Regions from separate parts of the Mesorhizobium sp. CNPSo 4688 genome, predicted to be linked through region 3. Evidence: riboswitches for the same ligand, from Rfam matches in the RefSeq annotation. Region 3 holds a riboswitch; each other region holds the start of a gene.
What was found. Region 3 has a riboswitch for thiamine pyrophosphate ahead of thiB (thiamine ABC transporter substrate binding subunit). Riboswitches for the same ligand answer to the same signal wherever they lie in the genome.

Region 1 (6,177 bases), on a different contig from region 3:
GCTGCATCACTCTTTCACTCCCCCGCTCTAGAGTAGTCGCTGCGTGTTGATCCCCTACCGAACAATTAGGTGAAAGTAAATTTCAACCACAAAATTTGGCAACCCAGATCGAGCGCCCGCCGGACCTTTCGCGCCGACCCGTAATGCCGCGTTGCCGCGATTTCGTAGATGAAGAGGCGGCTTTGCTTTGCGGTCGCCACTGGCAAAAGGATGAAACAGTGTCCAAGATCTCCGGAAAGACTGAAACGCTCAAAAACCGTCGAATCCTCTGCCTTAGACCCGTCCAGGCTGTCGAGCAAGTTCGCGCTGTCGCCAACCAGAGCCTTGAGCAGTCGAAGGAAGTATTTTCCAAATTGAGTTCGGACGCCGAAACGACTCAAAAGGCTTTCATGTCGACCATTGAACTAGCCAAGACCGCCAGCAACGACATGCTTCTGAAGATGATTGCCGCTCTGCAAGCCAATGCCGAAGCCAGCTTCACGCACCTCGAGGCCCTGGTCGCCGTGAAGTCGCCGTCCGAGTTCTTCGAACTGCAGGCTGCTTTCGTGCGCAAACAGATCGAGTCAAGCCGTTCAAGGATGCCTTTGAGAAGGGGTTCAAGGAACGCAAGGCCGCCTGATTGCTTAGGCGACCCGAGACCCAAGGTCAGCCCCTCATCTACGGCCACATTAGACAAGACCGACACCTCGCGCCGGGCTTCTTCCATCTGTGCCCGACCGCGTCGCATTGACGTCGGCCTCGTGCGCCTCAATCGCGTTCCACCCCATTCACAAAACCGGCTTCGTGGAGTACTGGGAGCGCAGAGAAATCTCCGGTCGCAGCCTTACCCGGTCAAAACAAGGACTCAAACCATGAATGCCCTCGTCATCTGCTCCGGCGGATTGGACTCTGTTTCGCTCGCGCACAAGGTGGCGACCGAGCAGAAACTCATTGGCCTGCTTTCGTTCGATTACGGCCAGAGACACAAAAAGGAACTCGGCTTTGCCTCCATCTGCGCCAAACGGCTGGGTGTTCCGCACCAGATCGTCGATATCCGCGATGTCGGCCGGAGCCTGAGCGGCTCGGCACTGACTGATGATGTGGACGTGCCCGACGGGCACTATGCCGAAGACTCCATGAGGATCACGGTGGTGCCGAACAGGAATGCCATCATGTTGGCTATCGCCTTCGGTGTTGCCGCAGCACAGAAGGCCGATGCGGTGGCCACTGCCGTCCATGGCGGAGATCATTTCATCTATCCCGATTGCCGGCCCGCTTTTATCGACGCGTTTCAGACGATGCAGAACCATGCGCTCGCAGGCTATGCCGATATCCGCCTTTACGCTCCGTATGTGAATATGTCGAAGGCCGACATTGTCAGCGAGGGGGCAAAGTACCAAACACCGTTCGAGGCGACTTGGTCCTGCTACAAGGGCGGCGAACGTCATTGTGGTCGCTGCGGGACATGCGTCGAACGGCGCGAAGCATTCGATCTGGCCGGCATTGCCGACCCGACAGACTATGAGGACGCGGACTTCTGGCTCCACGCTGTCCAGACCAGGAGCGCGTGATGTTCCGCATTACCAAAGAGTTCCACTTCTCGGCCTCGCATCAGCTCACCTCCTTGCCACACGATCATCAGTGCGCGCGTCTACACGGCCACAACTACATCGTCGTAGTAGAGCTTTCAGGTGGCGAACTGGACGAACATGGCTTTGTGCGGGACTACCAAGACCTGGCTTCGCTCAAGCACTACATCGATGGGACGTTCGACCATCGCCATCTTAACGACGTGCTGGGGCATGACCGTGTCACGGCGGAGTGTCTGGCCAGGCACTTCTACGACTGGTGCAAGGTGCGGCTACCACAAACCTCCGCCGTGCGGGTAAGCGAGACGCCGAAAACCTGGGCGGAATACCGGCCATGACTTGCCCCTTGCATCCCGAAATCCGCGTGAGCGAGATTTTTGGGCCGACCATTCAGGGCGAAGGCATGCTGATCGGCTTGCCGACGGTGTTCGTAAGAACCGGCGGGTGCGATTATCGCTGTTCCTGGTGCGACAGCCTGCATGCGGTGGACAGTCGCTTCCGCCACGATTGGGAGATGATGTCTCCCGACGCGGTTTGGGAAAAGGTCATAGCGCTTTCCGGCGGTCAGCCCGTGATGGTATCGCTGTCGGGCGGCAATCCGGCTATCCAGCCGCTTGGCCCGCTGATCGACCGCGGGCATGGCGAGGGCTACCGTTTTGCATTGGAAACCCAAGGTTCGGTGCCGAAGCAATGGTTCGCTAATCTCGACGTGCTGGTGCTCAGCCCCAAGCCGCCCTCAAGTGAAATGACGACAGATTGGGCCGCGTTCGACGCCTGCGTCGAGGCGGCGCTGGACAAGCCGCAGATGGCGCTCAAGCTCGTCGTCTTCGATGACGATGACTATGCCTACGCGAAGGACGCGGCGGCGCGCTACCCGCAATTGCCCGTCTATCTACAGCCCGGCAATCACACGCCGCCGCCTCCCGGTCACGAAGACGCGCTCATCGACATGGCTGGTGTGATGAAACGCATGGAATGGCTGGTCGAAAAGGTAACCCGCGACAGGTGGTTCGAGGCGCGTGTACTGCCGCAGCTTCATGTTCTGTTGTGGGGAAACAAACGGGGCGTCTAGTCCACGCGGAGGGATTGCCGATGACGGGCAGCAACGCCGTTTCAGAAAGCCCCGAAAATGCCGTGCTGAAAAAGGGTTTCGAATCCGGGTGATGGCTCGCCTGTCGTGGGCGCTCCGCCGCTCCTCCAGGCGTGACTTGCTGTCGATACGTGCGCGTCTTTCCGCCTGGGTTTGATCGGTCGCCTCTCACCACGGCTGGCCGAAGGCGCTTGACAAACTGGCGCCGGCCCGTTCAATTCGGCGCATTCACCAGGGGAGTCCCGGCAAGGGGCTGAGATACTGCTAGCTTTCGCGGCGCAGTGACCCGTTGAACCTGATCCAGTTCATACTGGCGTAGGGACGGTGCAAGCGCTTTGCGGGAGTTCACGCCCGAGGTCCTGTTTCGGCAGGCCCGCAAAAGCGTCTTTTCATCCTTCCGGCACAGAACTGGGTCTCCAATGCATGAGCAAAGGAGCCTCACAATGAATGCCTTTACCCCCGCCGTTTCGACGGGACCGCTGCCTGCCTCCCGCAAAATCCATAAGCCCGGTATCCTCCATCCGCACATCGCAGTGCCGATGCGCGAAATCTCTGTTCACCCGACGGCCGGCGAGCCGCCCGTAACGGTCTACGACCCATCCGGGCCCTATACGGACCCGGCTGTCGAAACCAGCATCGAAAAGGGCCTTGCCCGGCATCGCCACGAATGGATTACGGCGCGTGGCGATGTCGAAGCCTATGACGGCCGTCATGTGCGGCCGGAAGACAACGGATTTGCGGCGGGCGAGCGCCTGACGCCGGAATTTCCGGTCCGCAACCGGCCGCTCCGGGCCAAGGCCGGCAAGGCGGTGACACAGCTCGCCTATGCGCGCGCCGGCATCATTACGCCCGAAATGGAGTTCGTCGCCATTCGCGAGAACCTTGGACGCGAGATCATGCGCGGCAAGCTGCAGCGCGACGGCGAAAGCTTCGGCGCCGCTATTCCCGATTTCGTCACGTCCGAATTCGTGCGCGACGAAGTGGCCCGCGGGCGAGCGATCATTCCAGCCAACATCAACCACCCAGAGAGCGAGCCGATGATCATCGGGCGCAATTTTCTGGTCAAGATCAACGCCAACATCGGCAATTCCGCCGTCACCTCGTCGATGGCCGACGAGGTCGAAAAAATGGTCTGGGCCATCCGCTGGGGCGCCGACACGGTGATGGACCTGTCTACCGGCCGCAACATCCACAACATCCGCGAATGGATCGTGCGTAATGCGCCGGTGCCGATCGGCACGGTGCCGCTTTACCAGGCGCTCGAAAAGGTCAACGGCATTGCCGAGGACCTGACCTGGGAGGTCTACCGCGACACGCTGATCGAACAGGCCGAACAGGGCGTCGACTATTTCACCATCCACGCCGGCGTGCGGCTGCACTACGTCCCGCTGACCGTTGACCGGGTCACCGGCATCGTCTCGCGCGGCGGCTCGATCATGGCCAAATGGTGTCTGCACCATCACCGGGAAAGCTTCCTCTACGAGCATTTCGCGGAGATCTGCGACATCTGCCGCGCCTACGATGTGTCCTTCTCGCTCGGCGACGGCCTTCGCCCCGGCTCCATCGCCGATGCCAACGATGCCGCGCAATTCGCCGAGCTGGAAACGCTCGGCGAGCTGACGCAGATCGCATGGGCGAAGGATTGCCAGGTGATGATCGAGGGGCCCGGCCACGTGCCGATGCACAAGATCAAGCAGAACATGGACAAGCAGCTCGCTGTCTGCGGTGAGGCGCCCTTCTATACGCTTGGACCGCTGACGACCGACATCGCGCCCGGCTATGACCACATCACCTCTGGCATTGGTGCTGCCATGATCGGCTGGTTCGGCACCGCCATGCTCTGCTACGTCACGCCGAAGGAGCATCTCGGCCTTCCCGATCGCAACGATGTCAAGACCGGCGTGATCACCTACAAGATAGCAGCGCATGCAGCCGACCTGGCGAAGGGGCATCCGGCGGCGAAAGTCAGGGATGATGCCCTTTCCCGCGCGCGCTTCGAGTTCCGCTGGGAGGACCAGTTCAACCTGTCGCTCGATCCCGAAACCGCACGATCTTTCCACGACCAGACCTTGCCCAAGGAGGCGCACAAGCTGGCGCATTTCTGCTCGATGTGCGGGCCGAAATTCTGCTCCATGCGCATTTCCCACGACATCCGCGCCGAGGCGCAGAAGGAAGGCATGGCAGCGATGGCGGCGAAATATCGCGAAGGCGGCGATCTCTATGTGCCGGGGGACAATACCGGTGCACCACTCATGGCAAGGGTGCAGACGCCATCATGAGGGTGCTGGTCAAAGGGGCCGGCGTCGCCGGCCTCACCACCGCCCTCGAACTCGCCGCCCGCGGCGCGACGGTCAAGGTCGTCGAGACCCGGCATGGCCTCGGTGGCAATGCGTCGTGGTTTGCCGGCGGCATGCTGGCGCCATGGTGCGAGCGTGAAAGCGCCGAGCAGCCGGTTCTGGACCTTGGACGCGGCGCGGCCGACTGGTGGGAGGCGGCAACGCCTGGCCAGGTGACACGGGCCGGAACACTGGTCGTCGCGTCCCCGCGCGACGCGGGCGAACTCGACCGGTTTGCCAGCCGCACGTCAGGGTACCGGCGTGTCGATGAAAACGAAATAGCGCTTCTGGAGCCAGATCTCGCCGGCCGCTTTCGGCGCGGCCTTTTCTTCCCCGGCGAGGCCCATCTCGACCCACGCCAGGCGATAGTGGCGCTGCACGGAAAGCTCACAGCCATGGGCGTCGAATTTCGCTTCGGCACCGACGCAGATCAGCTTTCCGGTTTCGATCATCAGATCGACTGCAAGGGAACGGCGACGGGCAACGACAGGCTGCGCGGCGTTCGCGGCGAAATGCTGATCCTGCGCACCGCTGATATCTCGCTGTCGCGCCCGATCAGGCTGCTGCATCCGCGCTTTCCGCTCTATGCAGTGCCGCGCACCGACCACAGTTTCATGATCGGCGCGACGATGATTGAGAGCCAGTCCGCCGGACCAGTCACGGCGCGTTCCATGATGGAGCTGCTGGGTGCCGCCTATGCCCTCCATCCGGCCTTTGGCGAGGCCGAGATCGTTGAAACCGGTGTCGGCGTCCGTCCAGCCTTCCCCGACAACCTGCCGCGCGTCGAGGCACGTGGAACTACCGTCGCGATCAATGGACTCTATCGCCATGGTTTTCTCCTCGCCCCCGCCATGGCGCGCCAGGCTGCCGACCTGGTTTTCAATCAAGACAAGGAACTTGCTCATGAACCTGATCGTCAACGGCGAAGCGCATGAGGTTGCCGCAACCACGCTGGCGGAGCTGCTTGCCGCGCTCGACTATGAGGGCGATTGGCTCGCCACTGCCGTCAACAGCGACCTGGTGCACAAAGCCAACCGGGCGGAATTCCAGTTGAGCGACGGCGACCGGATTGAAATCCTCTCGCCCATGCAGGGAGGCTAAACCATGCTCGAGCTTTATGGAGCGGCCCTTCAGTCGCGCCTGCTTCTTGGCACCGCTCAATATCCTTCGCCGGCCATCCTTG
Region 2 (6,177 bases), on a different contig from region 3:
AATCTCCCATCGCCTCGACCTTGGCCTTGTCGATTGTGCCGATAACGCCGGCCTCGCTTCTGAGGAAGTGCCCCTCGACCAGCATCTTCAGCGAAGCGTGGATCAGCGCCGGGTCGGTCAGCGCGTCCTTGTTGGACGCGATCAGCAGATCGCCGGCTTCTTGCGGATGATCGACGGCAAACTGATAGCCGCGCCGCGTAGCCTCGACGAAGGCCGACGCCGCTTTCGGGTTTGCCTGGAGATAGGCATCGCTGGAGCAGATGACGGTGGTGTGCTCGTCGGGCACACCATAATCGGCATAGCGGAAGCCGCGCTGCCTGATGCCCTTCAGTTCGGCATCGACGCCTTCCCAGGTCGAGACTTCCAGCGTGAAATCGACCGAGCCGTTGGCCAGCGCCTCATAGGCCGAGGTGCCGAGCGTCACCGTCTCGAAACTGCCCTTGCCGCCATCGTGGCGGATAATGGTCGAGATCAGCGTGTTTTCCCAGGCGCTGCCGAAGCCGCCATAGGTCAGGCCGTCGAGATTCTTCGGGCTCTTGATCTCGCTGCGATCCGCGTTGAAGACCAGCCGGCCGGTCTCTTGCTGCACCACGGCGTAAACCGCCTTGAGGTCGGCGCCGGCGGCGCGCTGGGTGAACAGGCCGACGCCGGCAATGCCGAAATCGGCGATGCGGTTGGCAACCAGCGTGCCGGCGCCGGTATCGCCATAAGGCAGGATGTCGACGGTGAGCCCGGCCTCGTCGTAAAAACCTTTGTCGCGAGCAACAAACAGGCCGATGTGGTTGGTGTTGACCGTCCAGTCGAGCGCGACGGTGACTTTTTGCGCAGCCGCATGAGCGCGCGAGGCCAGCGGCAGTCCGGCGGCCAGCGTCAGCAGCAAGGCTTGCCGGCGGGTGAATTTGGTCATGATGATCTCCTTTGAGCGGTCTGCGGGAACGAAGCTCGGTCAGTCCCAGGATTGAGCAGCGTGTCGAGGATTTCGGCTTCGAGCGCAGCGGCCTGGCGCGCGGCATCGCTGCCGGCGGCGCGCGGGCGCGGCAGCGGCACGGCAATCTCGCTGATGATGCGGGCCGGCCGCGCCGACAGGAGATAAATGCGGTCCGACAGGTACACCGCTTCACGCACGTCATGGGTGATCAGCAGCGCCGTCCAGCGATGACGCTGCCACATGCCTTCCAGCCAGCGCTGCATGGCCGCGCGTGTCAGCGCATCCAGCGCGCCAAAGGGCTCGTCGAGCAGCAGCATGTCGCGTTGCTGCACCACTGTGCGCAAAAGCGCGGCGCGCTGGCGCATGCCGCCGGAGAGCTCTGCCGGCCAGGCGCGCTCGAAACCGGCAAGGCCGAATTCGGCGAACAGCGGCGCGACTTGCTCGCGCGCCTCGCGGCGCTTCATGCCCTGCACCTCCAGCCCCAGCGTCACATTGTCGATGACGCGCCGCCACGGCATCAGCGCGTCGCGCTGCGGCATGAAGGCGAAATGGCGGCCATGGTCGTCGAGTGGCGCACCGTCGAAGCGCATGTCGCCCTCGCCTTTCAGCGCACCGGTCAGCAGCTGGAACAGTGTCGACTTGCCGGCGCCGGAGGGCCCGAGAATAGAAACGAACTCGCCGGCCGCGACGTGGAGCGAAATGCCCGCGAGCACCTCCAGCGCGCCGAAGCTTTTGCTGATATCGCGGAGTTCGAGCCGTGTCATTGGCTCTCTCCCGAAGGCTTGCGGTCGCGGCTCTCGCTCCCCGCATGTTCCCAGGGCATTGCGAGGCGCTGGATGAGCACCGCAAGGCCGAACAAAGCAAGCGTGAGCGCCGCGCTGACGGCGACCGCGGCGAGCACCAGATCGGGGCGGAAATTGTTCTTGGCGTTGAGCATGTAGATGCCCAACCCCTTCGCCGCCCCCGCATATTCGGCGAAGATCGCGCCGACCACGGCATAGGTGATGGAGATGCGCAGCCCGGCGAAGAAATAGGGCAGCGCCGAAGGCAAACGCGCCAGCCAGAAGATGCGCCAGCGCCCTGCCCCCATGGCGGCGAGCATCTGGGCAATCTCCTTGCTCGTTGCAGCGTAGCCTTCGACCAGCGCCACCATCATCGGGAAGAAAGTGACCAGTGCGACGAGCAGGATTTTCGGCATCAGCCCGAAGCCGAACCACAGCACTATGAGCGGCGCGATGGCGACCAGCGACAAGGTCTGGCTGACGATCAGCAGCGGGAAGAGCGCTCGGCGCAGCGGGGCCAGAAAATCCACCAGCGCCGAAAGCACGAAGGCGGCAATCAACGAGCAGGCGAAGCCCGCTGATGTGGCGCGGATGGTGGGAAGCGTGTTGTCGGCAAGGGCGCCGCGGTTTTCCCAGGCCTGCAGCAGCACGCGCGACGGCGCCGGCAGCATGCCATGCGTGACGCCGCCATAGCGGGCGTAGAGCTCCCAGGCCGCAAGGAGCAGGGCGAAGGAGATGGCTGCGGGGATGGCCTTGGCGATGCCAGCGAATCTCCCCCCTTGAGGGGGAGATGTCGCCGAAGGCGACAGAGGGGGTCGTCTCGCATAGAGCGCCCACGCCCTACCGACGCGAGGAGGACGTCGGCGCTCCACGCGCTCGGACCCCCTCTGGCCTGCCGGCCATCTCCCCCTCGAGGGGGGAGATTCGCTGGCATCGCGGCCTTCGTCAATCGCAGAAGATTCCACTCCGCCTCGCTGATCAGAAGCGGAGGCATCTCCCCCACGCAATGGGTTGGACAAAACAGCCACGACAATTTCCCTCAACGGCGCGCGCAAAGACGCGGCTCAGACGGCGCTCGGGCTGTTCGCCGAAATCGTGATGTCGAGGGTGACGTGGCCGGCGCCCGGGCCGAAGCGGCAGAAGGCCTCAGTGAGCGTTGCAAACACCGCGCCGGCATCGCCACGCAATTTGGTGCAGAAGTTCTTCGAGCGTTCAAAGACGCCGGACTGCTTCAGGAAATCGATGCAGCCATAAATCTCGTCCATATGGTCGCCCGTGCCCATCACATAGAGCGAGAACTGTGCTGCCACCGGCTGGTCGGTCGATGGCGTAGCCTGGACGGCGCGGATCGCGGCGAGCTTGCGCTCGTCCAGCGCAATGGCGGGTCCGCCGGTCTCGTCGGAGCGGCAGATCGGATCGTCGGGCTCACCCGGGCAACCGCGTGAAACTGCAGCCGAAAGCACGCAGTGCTTGCCGCTTTTGGCGGCCGCCACGAACAGGTCGCGCATGGCTGGAAACAACACCTCGGGCGGCCCGACCAGAAGCGTCGAGATGTCGTCGGTCTCGATCCTCAGCCGGTCGCGCCAGGGATCGAGCGCGCCGAGCGCGCCAAGGATGACGCCGACGAAATCGTCGGTCATGGGATAAAGGGAAATCTGTGCACCGGAAAACATCGCCCGCCTCGCTCCGCTGGTATTATCCAGATCAGCTTTAGGGTCCGAAGGCTTGCCGCCCTCATCTCAGCCCCGACCGTACGGAGCACCCCTGTGGATGGGCGGGTTAAAGCACTGTTCGAGGCATTGGGGAAGAGCATTTTTCGACTGTCATCGCGAAGTGTGTTGGGCCAGGTTTCTTGGCTTCAGGAAAATCCGCATCATTTCGAAAGTTGAATTCGTTCAAATTGTACGCGTCATCCTTGACGAAATATCGTACATAAAGTACGATATTTCCTTTCAACAAGGGGAATTCCGTGAGCACAGCGAACCATGCCGCCTTCGCCGACCTCTCCCGCCCGCTGTTGTCGCTGCCGCTGCTGCCGCCCTTGTCGCTCGACCAGCGTGAACGCGTTGCCGGAGCATGGCGAATGGCCAGCCAGGACATCGCCGACGATATTCGTTTCATCCGCCAATATTTGAAAGTGATTGCCGAGAAGGACGAGAGGCTGTCGACCGGCACGCTCGTTCACAGCCGCGCCTATGTCGAAGCCTGCGCCGGCTGGCTGCCGCAGACGGTGGCGCGCTATCTGCGCCACCTGCGCCAGATCACCGAATGCGAACTGGTCATGACAGCTGCCGGTATCCGCTTTGCCCTGTCGAGTTATGCCTGGGAGGCATAGGGTATCACGCGATCTTCATGCGCAATGAATTGCGCTCCCCGTTGGGGGCGCAATTCGTCGGACCCGGGTGCGCCGAACGGCGACATCCAGAACGAGGCCGCCCGGGCGAATTCTGCCCTTGCCTATTTCGACTTGGCTTTGCCGGACTTTGCGGCCGCCGGCTTTGCAGCCTTGGGCTTGGCGTCGGCCTTGACGGGCTTCGCAGCAGCCTTCTTCGCCGTCTTCTTCGGTTTGGCGGCCGCACCATCTATTTCGGCCGTGGCCTGTTCCCAGTGCTCCTGATGCGCGCCTTCTGGGCGGCCGGCCTGTTCCCAAATCTCATGTGCGCGCTGGCGAATGCGGTCCTGTCTGTCGTCCGTCACTTAAGCCTCCGTGGTTGGGTCCGATGGTTGGGTCCAGATTCCACGAAAACATTAGCCGAAATTTGAGCCGGCGTCTTGAGTGTGCTTTCAATGCGGATCGGAAACGATCGCAACGCCGAGCAGCGCCGCTTTCTTGGTGATCAGCCCGGCGAGGTCGGCATCCGACCGATCCGTGCCGGTGCGCTCCCGCAGCAGCTCAATCGCTTCCCTCATCGACAACAGCGCGGTGCTGCGCTCAGCCAACAGCTTGTCGCAACACGCCGCCACGTTGGTCTCGACATGCGGCAACATGGGGTAATGCTCCTTTCATCATTCGGCCCTGCCGCCCCTTTTGGGATGAACGACAGGGCCGTATTGGTGGTTCGGTCAGTTGTGGTCAGCGTTATTCGACCACCTCAACGATCCTGCGCGTGCTGGGATCGACCAACACTGTATGGTTGTCGACCACAGCATATCTGTACTGAACGTCAGGAACCTCCTGCAGTTCGACGGTGTCGGGCAAGGCGGAGCCGACATTCAACTCAACGCCGAGAAGACTAACCGAGGCCAGCGGATGTTTTTTTACGTATTGGTGCACGACCGTGCGCTGTTCAGGGGTGATGATCACCTGCTGCTGCGCCGGCTGCGTGACAATGACCTCGTCGGCCACGGCAACACCGAGACCTGCCATCATGGCGAGCCCGGCGACTGCTGGAATAAGGACGGTTTTCATCTTCGTCTCCTGTCGTTGTTGGCGAGCTCCGCCGAGCTCCCGCACGAGGCGAAAACAACACGGATCAAATTGGCGGGCTCCTGGAGACAAACGCCTCCGGTACGGTCTAGTTCCGTAAGTGGAGACTAATTGATCGGTTCCATTGCTGCTGGAACGCACAGGCATGATTCGCATTAGAGGATGATCCTCAGGAGACCTTCAAAATGGACGATATGCCGCTGCAAAATCCGGTGGCAATTGCCGTCGGCGCCGGCTCCCGACGCGACATCACCACGCTGGCCGAGATGCAGAATTTTCTTCAGGAATGGCCGCACGCCAGGCGCGGCAAGATTTACGAAACGGCGCTGAGGGCCTGCGAAATGGCAAGGGCTGGACACGTGACCAAGGACCAGGCGCGGCGGGCGTTCACAGCCTTTACGGAGACGGCCGGCATTGCCTGGACCGGCATTGATCCGGTGACGGCGCTGCGCCTGGCCAAGGCTGGAACTGGCCGGCCCCGGTCCACACTGTAGAGACCTCAAGCAAGGTCATTGCTTCGGTGGCTGCACAGGCACCTCGCCGGGCTTGATCACCGGTGTTTTTCCCTGGTCCGGCGGCGGCTGCGTCATGCCCTGGTCACCGCTGGGCGGCGGTTGGAGGACGCCGCCGCAAGAACCAAGATTGGCGGTCGAATTGCCACTGCCGTCATCGGCCAGGGGCGGCTGCTGGCCGCCATCCTGGGGCTGCGCCTGGCAAGGCACGGGAGGAGTGCCCTCGCCGCTGTCTTGCGCGGCGGCAGGGCCGGCAAGTGCCAGCAGCGCACACGGCAAGAAAACAAAGATCTTCATTGTCCGGTCTCCGTCTGGAATCGTCTTCTTTTGGCAAATGCAGCCCAGCGGAAATTGGTTCCCAAAGTGGTTCCCCCACTGGTTCCTAAGTGGTCCCCAAGCAAGGTGGACCGGTTTCGGGAACCTGCTTGCCGGCGGCGAGTTCCGCCTACTCGATGCAAGCACTGACCAGGGAGAAAATCATGGACCCGCGTAGAAAACCAAGCGACGAAGTGGAAGCCCCGACGCCGC
Region 3 (6,177 bases):
GCCGCGGGTGACATAGAGATAGCCGCCCGGCAGCGCGAAGGCGTTGACGTTGGGCGAATTGAGGATGGTGATGCGATAGGTCTGGGTCGGATTGGCCGACACCACGGTCAGGCTGCCGACGACCTTGGCCACCATCCGCTCGAGCTTGGGATCGGAATATTCGCCGCCATAGGTGGCAAGGATGCGCGGATGCTGCGCCTTCGCCAGTTCGGCGAGCTTGCTGTTGGCGGCGACATTGTCGACCGTGATCGGCTTGTCGGAAGGCTGGAAGCCGGATTCCTGCACTTCCGGAGGCGTGAACATCTGGCAACTGGCCAGTGCCACGGCAAGGCCGGCCAGCGCAAGGAAGCGCGCCAGCGGCCTGCGTCTCAAAGTGTCAGTGCCGGTCGACAGCACGGCGTCCCTTCAGCTCTCGGCGCATGACCTGGACCCAGGGGTCCGCGCCAGCGAAAATCGAATTTTCGGTGGCGATCCTGCACAAATCAAAAAACCTACAGCGTTTTACGCATCCGGATGGATGCGGCGCTGTAGGGGGCAAATCACGGCTCGTGCCGGACCAGTACTGGGCGGACCTAGCCACATCAGCTGGACCATGGCAAGCAAGCGCCACATCACCTGTAGCCGGTTTGGTCGTAAATTATGTCCGCTTCCGGGCAATATCGCGTGATCCGCCCGAACTTGCGCCGATATAGCGCCGAAACGCTTCAGGACCAGTGCCGTCGAAAAAATCGGCGGCAGTTCCCGTCGCGGCAACCCTGCCATTGTCCAGAAAAACCATGTCCTCGCCGATGCGTCGCGCGTCTTCCGGCTGATGCGTGACGAACAACACCGTCATCGCCCGCTCGGCATGGACGCCGGCCACGAGGTCGAGCATGTCGTCGCGCAGTGCGGGCCCAAGCGAGGCGAACGGCTCGTCGAGCAACAGCACCGGCCGATCGCGCACCAGCACGCGGGCGAGCGCCACACGCTGCCTTTCGCCGCCGGAGAGTTCGCGCGGCAGGCGCTTTTCCTTACCGGCAAGGCCGACACGGCTCAGGGCCTCGGCGATTGCGGCGCGGTCGGTTTGCGTCAGGCTAAGCGATGGCGAGCGGCCGAGGCCGACATTCTTCTCGACCGAGAGATGGGCAAACAGATTGTTTTCCTGGAACACCATCGACACCGGCCGCGCCGACGGCGGCCTGGCGCTGACATCGGCGCCGCCGATCAGCACGCGGCCGGATTGCGGCGTCTCGAAGCCGGCCACCAGGTTGAGCAGGGTCGACTTTCCCGAACCGCTCGCCCCCATGATGGCGGTGATTTTCGAGGCAGTGAACTCGACATCGAACAGGAACGGCGTCTCGCCATAGCTGAACGCGACCTGGTTCAGCCGCACGGCCGCGCCTTTGTTGGCGGAATTCACGATCTTTCTCCCCGTCCCAGCCAATCCGCGGCGACCACCAGTGCGAGGCAGACCGCCCCGAGCAGCAAAGCCAGCCCGGCAGCGTCGGCTGTGCGGTAGCTGCCCATGCGCGCCAAGAGGAGATAGGGCAAGGTCTGCACCGAATCGCTGCCGAACAGCGCGATGACGCCAAGATCGCCGAGCGACAGCGCCATGGCGAAGGCAAAGCCGGTGGCCAGCGGCCGCCGCAGCGACGGCCAATCGACCAGCCGCAGCCGGTTCCAGCCCGAAATGCCGAGCTGTGCGCACAGCTTTTCATGGCGCTCGCTTGCCGCATCATAGGCCGGACGCAGCGCGCGGATGGCGAAGGGCATCGCCATCACCGCGTTGACGGTGACGACCATGACCGGCGCGATGGCAAAGACATCGCTGATCGTGCGCAGCAAGAGAAACCAGCCGGCGCCGATGACGATGGGCGGCACGACGAGGACAAAGCCGGCGCCGGTGTCGGTGGCATGTTCGAGCAGTGAGCGGGCGCCGCCACGGCGGTGTAGGGACAGCGCCCGGCGCGCCATGATCAGCGACAGCGATAGCGACAGCGATAGCAGCGCCGCCAGCAGGCCGAGACCGGCGCTGGTCAGCGTCGCCTGGCGCACCGCGCTCTCGCCGGCCAGCCGGCCGAGATCGGCGCCAAGGCCTGAAATGAAGGTGGCGGCCATCGGCCCGGCGACGAACAGCAAGGCGAGCACGATCAGGGCCGCGTTGAGCGCCGTTTCAGTTGTGCCGGCCGAGAGATAGCGGCGCGGCGCCACGGGCAGGTTGGCGTCGCCGGTCACATTGGCGCCAAGCCGCGTCAGCGCCAGCACGACGGCAAAGGTCAGCGCAATCTGGAGCAATGTCAGCGTCACCGCCCGCGCGGGATCGAAGTCGAAGCGCAGCGCCTGGTAGATGGCGACCTCCAGCGTCGTCGCCGCCGGCCCGCCGCCGAGGATGAGGACGATGGTGAAGGAGGTGATGCAAAGCATCAAGACAAGGCCGGCGACGCCCGGCAAAGCCGACCGCAGCACCGGCCATTCGATCAACCGGAAGGCCGCGCTCGCCCCCATGTCGAGTTGGCTTGCCAGCCGCCATTGATCGGCAGGCACCGTGCCCAGCGCTTCGAGGAACAGCCGCGCCGCCAGCGGCAGGTTGAAGAACACATGCGCGACGAGGATGCCCGACAGGCCGTATATATCAGGCCAGCTTTGGCCACCGATCGCGGCGAAGTAGCCGGCCCGGCCATAGAGCGCCAAGATGCCGAGTGCCGCGACAATGGCCGGCAAGGCCAGGGGCACGGTGAACAGCTGGAGGATGAAGCCACGGCCCAAGAAGCGCGGATGCCGCGACAGGGCGCGGGCGACGAAGAGCGCTGGGGCGACGGAAAGCAGCGTCGAGAGTGCCGCCTGCCACAGGGTGAATCGGGTGACGCGCAGGAGATAGAGATCGAAGGCGGAGGCAGCACCGCGGAGGTCGTGCGCGCCTTCGAGGATGAGGCCCGCGAAGGCGCCACCGATCAGCAGCGCGATTGCCGCAAGCGCGACAATGCCGGCGGCGATGCGGGGGTCAGAAGGTGCGCGCTTTCCACCCTCCCCCTTGTGGGGAGGGTCGGGGCGCGGATGCCGCGAAGCGGTATCCGCGAACCGGGGTGGGGGGGAGGCGGTAGTCAACGTTGCAACCCCCACCCCGCTCCGCTTCGCGGATCGACCCTCCCCACAAGGGGGAGGGTGAAGACCGCCGTCACTTGCTCATCACCGCCAGCCATTCATCGACCCAGGCCTTGCGGTTGGCCGCAACCTCTTCCGGGCTAAACAGCAGCGTCTTTGCCGGCTTGACCAGTTTGTCGAAGGCCGGGTTGAGCGGCTTGTCGGTTTTCCCTGCCGGGAACATCCAGTTGGTCTCGGGAATGACATTCTGGAATTTCGGCCCGGTCATGAAGGCCAGAAACTTTGCCGCCAGCGGGTTCTTTGCCCCGGTGGTGGTGATGCCGGCAACCTCGATCTGCAGGTATTCGCCTTCCTCGAAAGACGCCGCCTGGTAGCGCTCGGTGTTCTCGGCCACCATGTGGTAGGCTGGCGATGTCGTATAGGACAGCACCATCGGCGCCTCGCCCTTGGTGAACAGGCCGTAGGCCTCGCTCCAGCCCGGCGTCACCGTCAGCACCTTCGGCTTGAGCTTCGCCCAGGCTTCCGGCGCCTTGTCGCCATAAACCGACTTGACCCAGAGCAGCAGGCCGAGACCCGGCGTCGAGGTGCGCGGGTCCTGGATGACGATCTTGTCGGCGGCATCGCCTTCGACCAGGTCCTTCAGACTCTTGGGCGGGTTCTTCAGCTTTTCGGTGTCGTAGACGACGGCGAAATAACCGTAGTCGAAGGGGACGAAGGTATCGTCACTCCAGCCGCCCGGCACGCTGTTCTCAGCCACCGCGCCATGCGGGACAAACAGGCCGGAGGTCTTGGCTTCTGCGGTGAGGTTGGTGTCGAGGCCAAGCACGATATCGGCCTTGGTCGACGCGCCTTCCAGCTTGACGCGATTGAGCAGCGCAACGCCGTCGGCGACCGAGACGAAATCGACGCTGCAGCCGCATTCGGCCTCGAATTCCTTCTTCACCGCAGGACCCGGGCCCCAGTCGGCGGTGAAGCTCTCGTAGGTGTAGACGGTGAGTTTGTCCTGCGCGGACGCAGGGCTTGCCAAAAGCGAAACAGCAAGACCCAGGGCTGGGACAAGATGGGACAAAATCATGCGCATCGGCGCCTCCTTCATTCGTGTTGACAGGAATTGAGGCGTCGGGCTGTCCGAAGCGTCTAATCCCTCCGCCGGTACAAGCCGGATCAGGTTCAGCGGGTTGGCGAGACTGCCTCTCAGCCGGTCCGCTAAGATCGCGTCCGGCACCCCGTTAGAGCATTTCGACACATAGGCCCGGCCAAGGTGCCACGCAAGCGGAAGTTTGCCAGAGCATGATCCCGAAAAGTGGGAACCGGTTTCCGGAAAAAAGATCATGCTCCAACAAAGAGCGGAGGCGAGGCCCGGCCTTCCGTTTCGCCGGCGGGGCTGGTAAGGGCCACCGGATATGAGCACATTCACCATCCTGCTTGGCGGCGATCTCATCCGCACGCCGCGGCTCGACCGCCAGGTCGAGGGCTCGCGCATCATCGCCGCCGACGCCGGCATCGGCCATGCCCGGATGCTCGGCCTGATGCCGGAGCTATGGGTGGGCGACTTCGATTCCGTGCCGGCGGACCTGCCCGCCGATCTCGCCGCCGTGCCGCGCCAGGTATTTCCGCCGGAGAAAGACAAGACCGACGGCGAGCTGGCCATCGCCGCCGCACTGGAACGCGGCGCCACCAGCCTTGTGCTGGTCGGGGCTTTCGGCGGCAAACGCGCCGACCATGCGCACCTGCATCTGGCGCTCAGCCTGCGGCTGGCCGAGGCCGGCACGAAAGTGTTGTTGACCAGCGGCGCGCAGGAGGGGGTGCCCTTGCTGCCCGGCAAGGCCGGCTTCGACTATGCCGACGGCACGCTGTTTTCGGTGCTTGGCTTTTCCGATCTTTCGGGCCTCACCGTTTCCGGCGCCAAGTGGCCGCTCGACCATGTCGAGGTCGCCTTCGGCTCGTCGTTGACCATCTCCAACGAGGTCAAGTCCAAGACCGGGGGCGGCCTCGAAATCGCGCTCGGCCATGGCCGCGCCCTGCTGCTCGCTCATCCCTACCCCTTGCCTGAAAGCTGACATGGCCCCGCCACTTCTCAACCTCGACGGGATAAAGCTGACCTTCGGCGGCACGCCGCTGCTCGACGGCGCCGAACTCACCGCCTCCGCCGGCGACAAGATCGCGTTGGTCGGCCGCAACGGCTCCGGCAAGTCGACGCTGCTCAAGATCGCCGCCGGGCTGATCGAGCCGCAGGACGGCGAGGTGTTCCGCCAGCCTTCGGCGACGGTGCGCTATCTCCCGCAAATGCCCGACATGGAGGGCTTTGCCAATGTGCGCGCCTATGTCGAGGCCGGGCTCGGGCCTGCCGACGATCCCTACCGCGCCACCTATCTGATGGAGCATCTCGGCCTCATCGGAACCGAGAACCCCAACGACCTCTCGGGCGGCGAAGCGCGCCGTGCCGCCCTTGCACGTGTGATGGCGCCGGAGCCCGATATTCTGCTGCTTGATGAGCCGACGAACCATCTCGATTTGTCGGTCATCGAATGGCTGGAAGAGGAACTCGTCCGCACCTCGTCGGCCCTGATCGTCATCTCGCACGACCGCCGCTTCCTCGAACGCGTATCGCGCGCTACCGTCTGGCTCGACCGCGGCCAGACCCGCCGTCTCGACAAGGGCTTTGGCCATTTCGAGGAATGGCGCGACCAGGTGTTGGAAGAGGAAGAGCGCGAACAGCACAAGCTCGGTCGGCAGATCGTGCGCGAGGAGCACTGGCTGCGCTATGGCGTGACGGCGCGGCGCAAGCGCAACATGCGCCGGCTCGGCGAATTGCAGACCATGCGCCAGCGCTTTCGCGGCCATCGCGGCGCCGAAGGTACCGCGACCATGGTGGCCAGCGACGCCGCCGAATCCGGCAAGCTGGTAATCGAGGCCAAGAACATCGAGAAGAGCTTTGGCGACCTCACCGTGGTCAAAGGCTTCTCGACCCGGATCCAGCGCGGCGACCGCGTCGGGCTGGTCGGACCGAACGGCGCCGGCAAGACGACGCTGTTAAAGATGCTGACCGGCGAGATGAAGCCGGATGTGGGTTCGGTGCGACTCGGTACCAATCTG

Region 1: another riboswitch for thiamine pyrophosphate. It lies ahead of thiC (phosphomethylpyrimidine synthase ThiC); the one in region 3 lies ahead of thiB (thiamine ABC transporter substrate binding subunit).
Region 2: another riboswitch for thiamine pyrophosphate. It lies ahead of AC04SH_RS22780 (YkoF family thiamine/hydroxymethylpyrimidine-binding protein); the one in region 3 lies ahead of thiB (thiamine ABC transporter substrate binding subunit).

Annotation. Positions count from the first base shown of each region.
Region 1 is NZ_JBWLUY010000015.1:26,096-32,272, forward strand. Features, by position in the region: gene AC04SH_RS25860 (putative bifunctional diguanylate cyclase/phosphodiesterase) at 1-7, opposite strand, end outside; partial or broken gene AC04SH_RS25865 (phasin) at 390-509, shown strand; gene queC (7-cyano-7-deazaguanine synthase QueC) at 852-1,550, shown strand; gene queD (6-carboxytetrahydropterin synthase QueD) at 1,550-1,906, shown strand; gene queE (7-carboxy-7-deazaguanine synthase QueE) at 1,903-2,640, shown strand; TPP riboswitch at 2,882-2,998, shown strand; gene thiC (phosphomethylpyrimidine synthase ThiC) at 3,102-4,937, shown strand; gene thiO (glycine oxidase ThiO) at 4,934-5,929, shown strand; gene thiS (sulfur carrier protein ThiS) at 5,898-6,095, shown strand; gene AC04SH_RS25900 (thiazole synthase) at 6,099-6,177, shown strand, end outside.
Region 2 is NZ_JBWLUY010000011.1:257,891-264,067, reverse strand. Features, by position in the region: gene AC04SH_RS22795 (ABC transporter substrate-binding protein) at 1-907, opposite strand, end outside; gene AC04SH_RS22790 (ABC transporter ATP-binding protein) at 904-1,692, opposite strand; gene AC04SH_RS22785 (ABC transporter permease) at 1,689-2,582, opposite strand; gene AC04SH_RS22780 (YkoF family thiamine/hydroxymethylpyrimidine-binding protein) at 2,775-3,383, opposite strand; TPP riboswitch at 3,374-3,486, opposite strand; gene AC04SH_RS22775 (hypothetical protein) at 3,680-4,045, shown strand; gene AC04SH_RS22770 (DUF2934 domain-containing protein) at 4,168-4,407, opposite strand; gene AC04SH_RS22765 (hypothetical protein) at 4,495-4,698, opposite strand; gene AC04SH_RS22760 (DUF1236 domain-containing protein) at 4,790-5,119, opposite strand; gene AC04SH_RS22755 (DUF982 domain-containing protein) at 5,323-5,631, shown strand; gene AC04SH_RS22750 (hypothetical protein) at 5,647-5,946, opposite strand; gene AC04SH_RS22745 (hypothetical protein) at 6,129-6,177, shown strand, end outside.
Region 3 is NZ_JBWLUY010000002.1:37,484-43,660, forward strand. Features, by position in the region: gene AC04SH_RS03195 (M48 family metalloprotease) at 1-303, opposite strand, end outside; gene thiQ (thiamine ABC transporter ATP-binding protein) at 638-1,399, opposite strand; gene thiP (thiamine/thiamine pyrophosphate ABC transporter permease) at 1,396-2,973, opposite strand; gene thiB (thiamine ABC transporter substrate binding subunit) at 3,155-4,162, opposite strand; TPP riboswitch at 4,206-4,320, opposite strand; gene AC04SH_RS03215 (thiamine diphosphokinase) at 4,485-5,141, shown strand; gene AC04SH_RS03220 (ABC-F family ATP-binding cassette domain-containing protein) at 5,143-6,177, shown strand, end outside.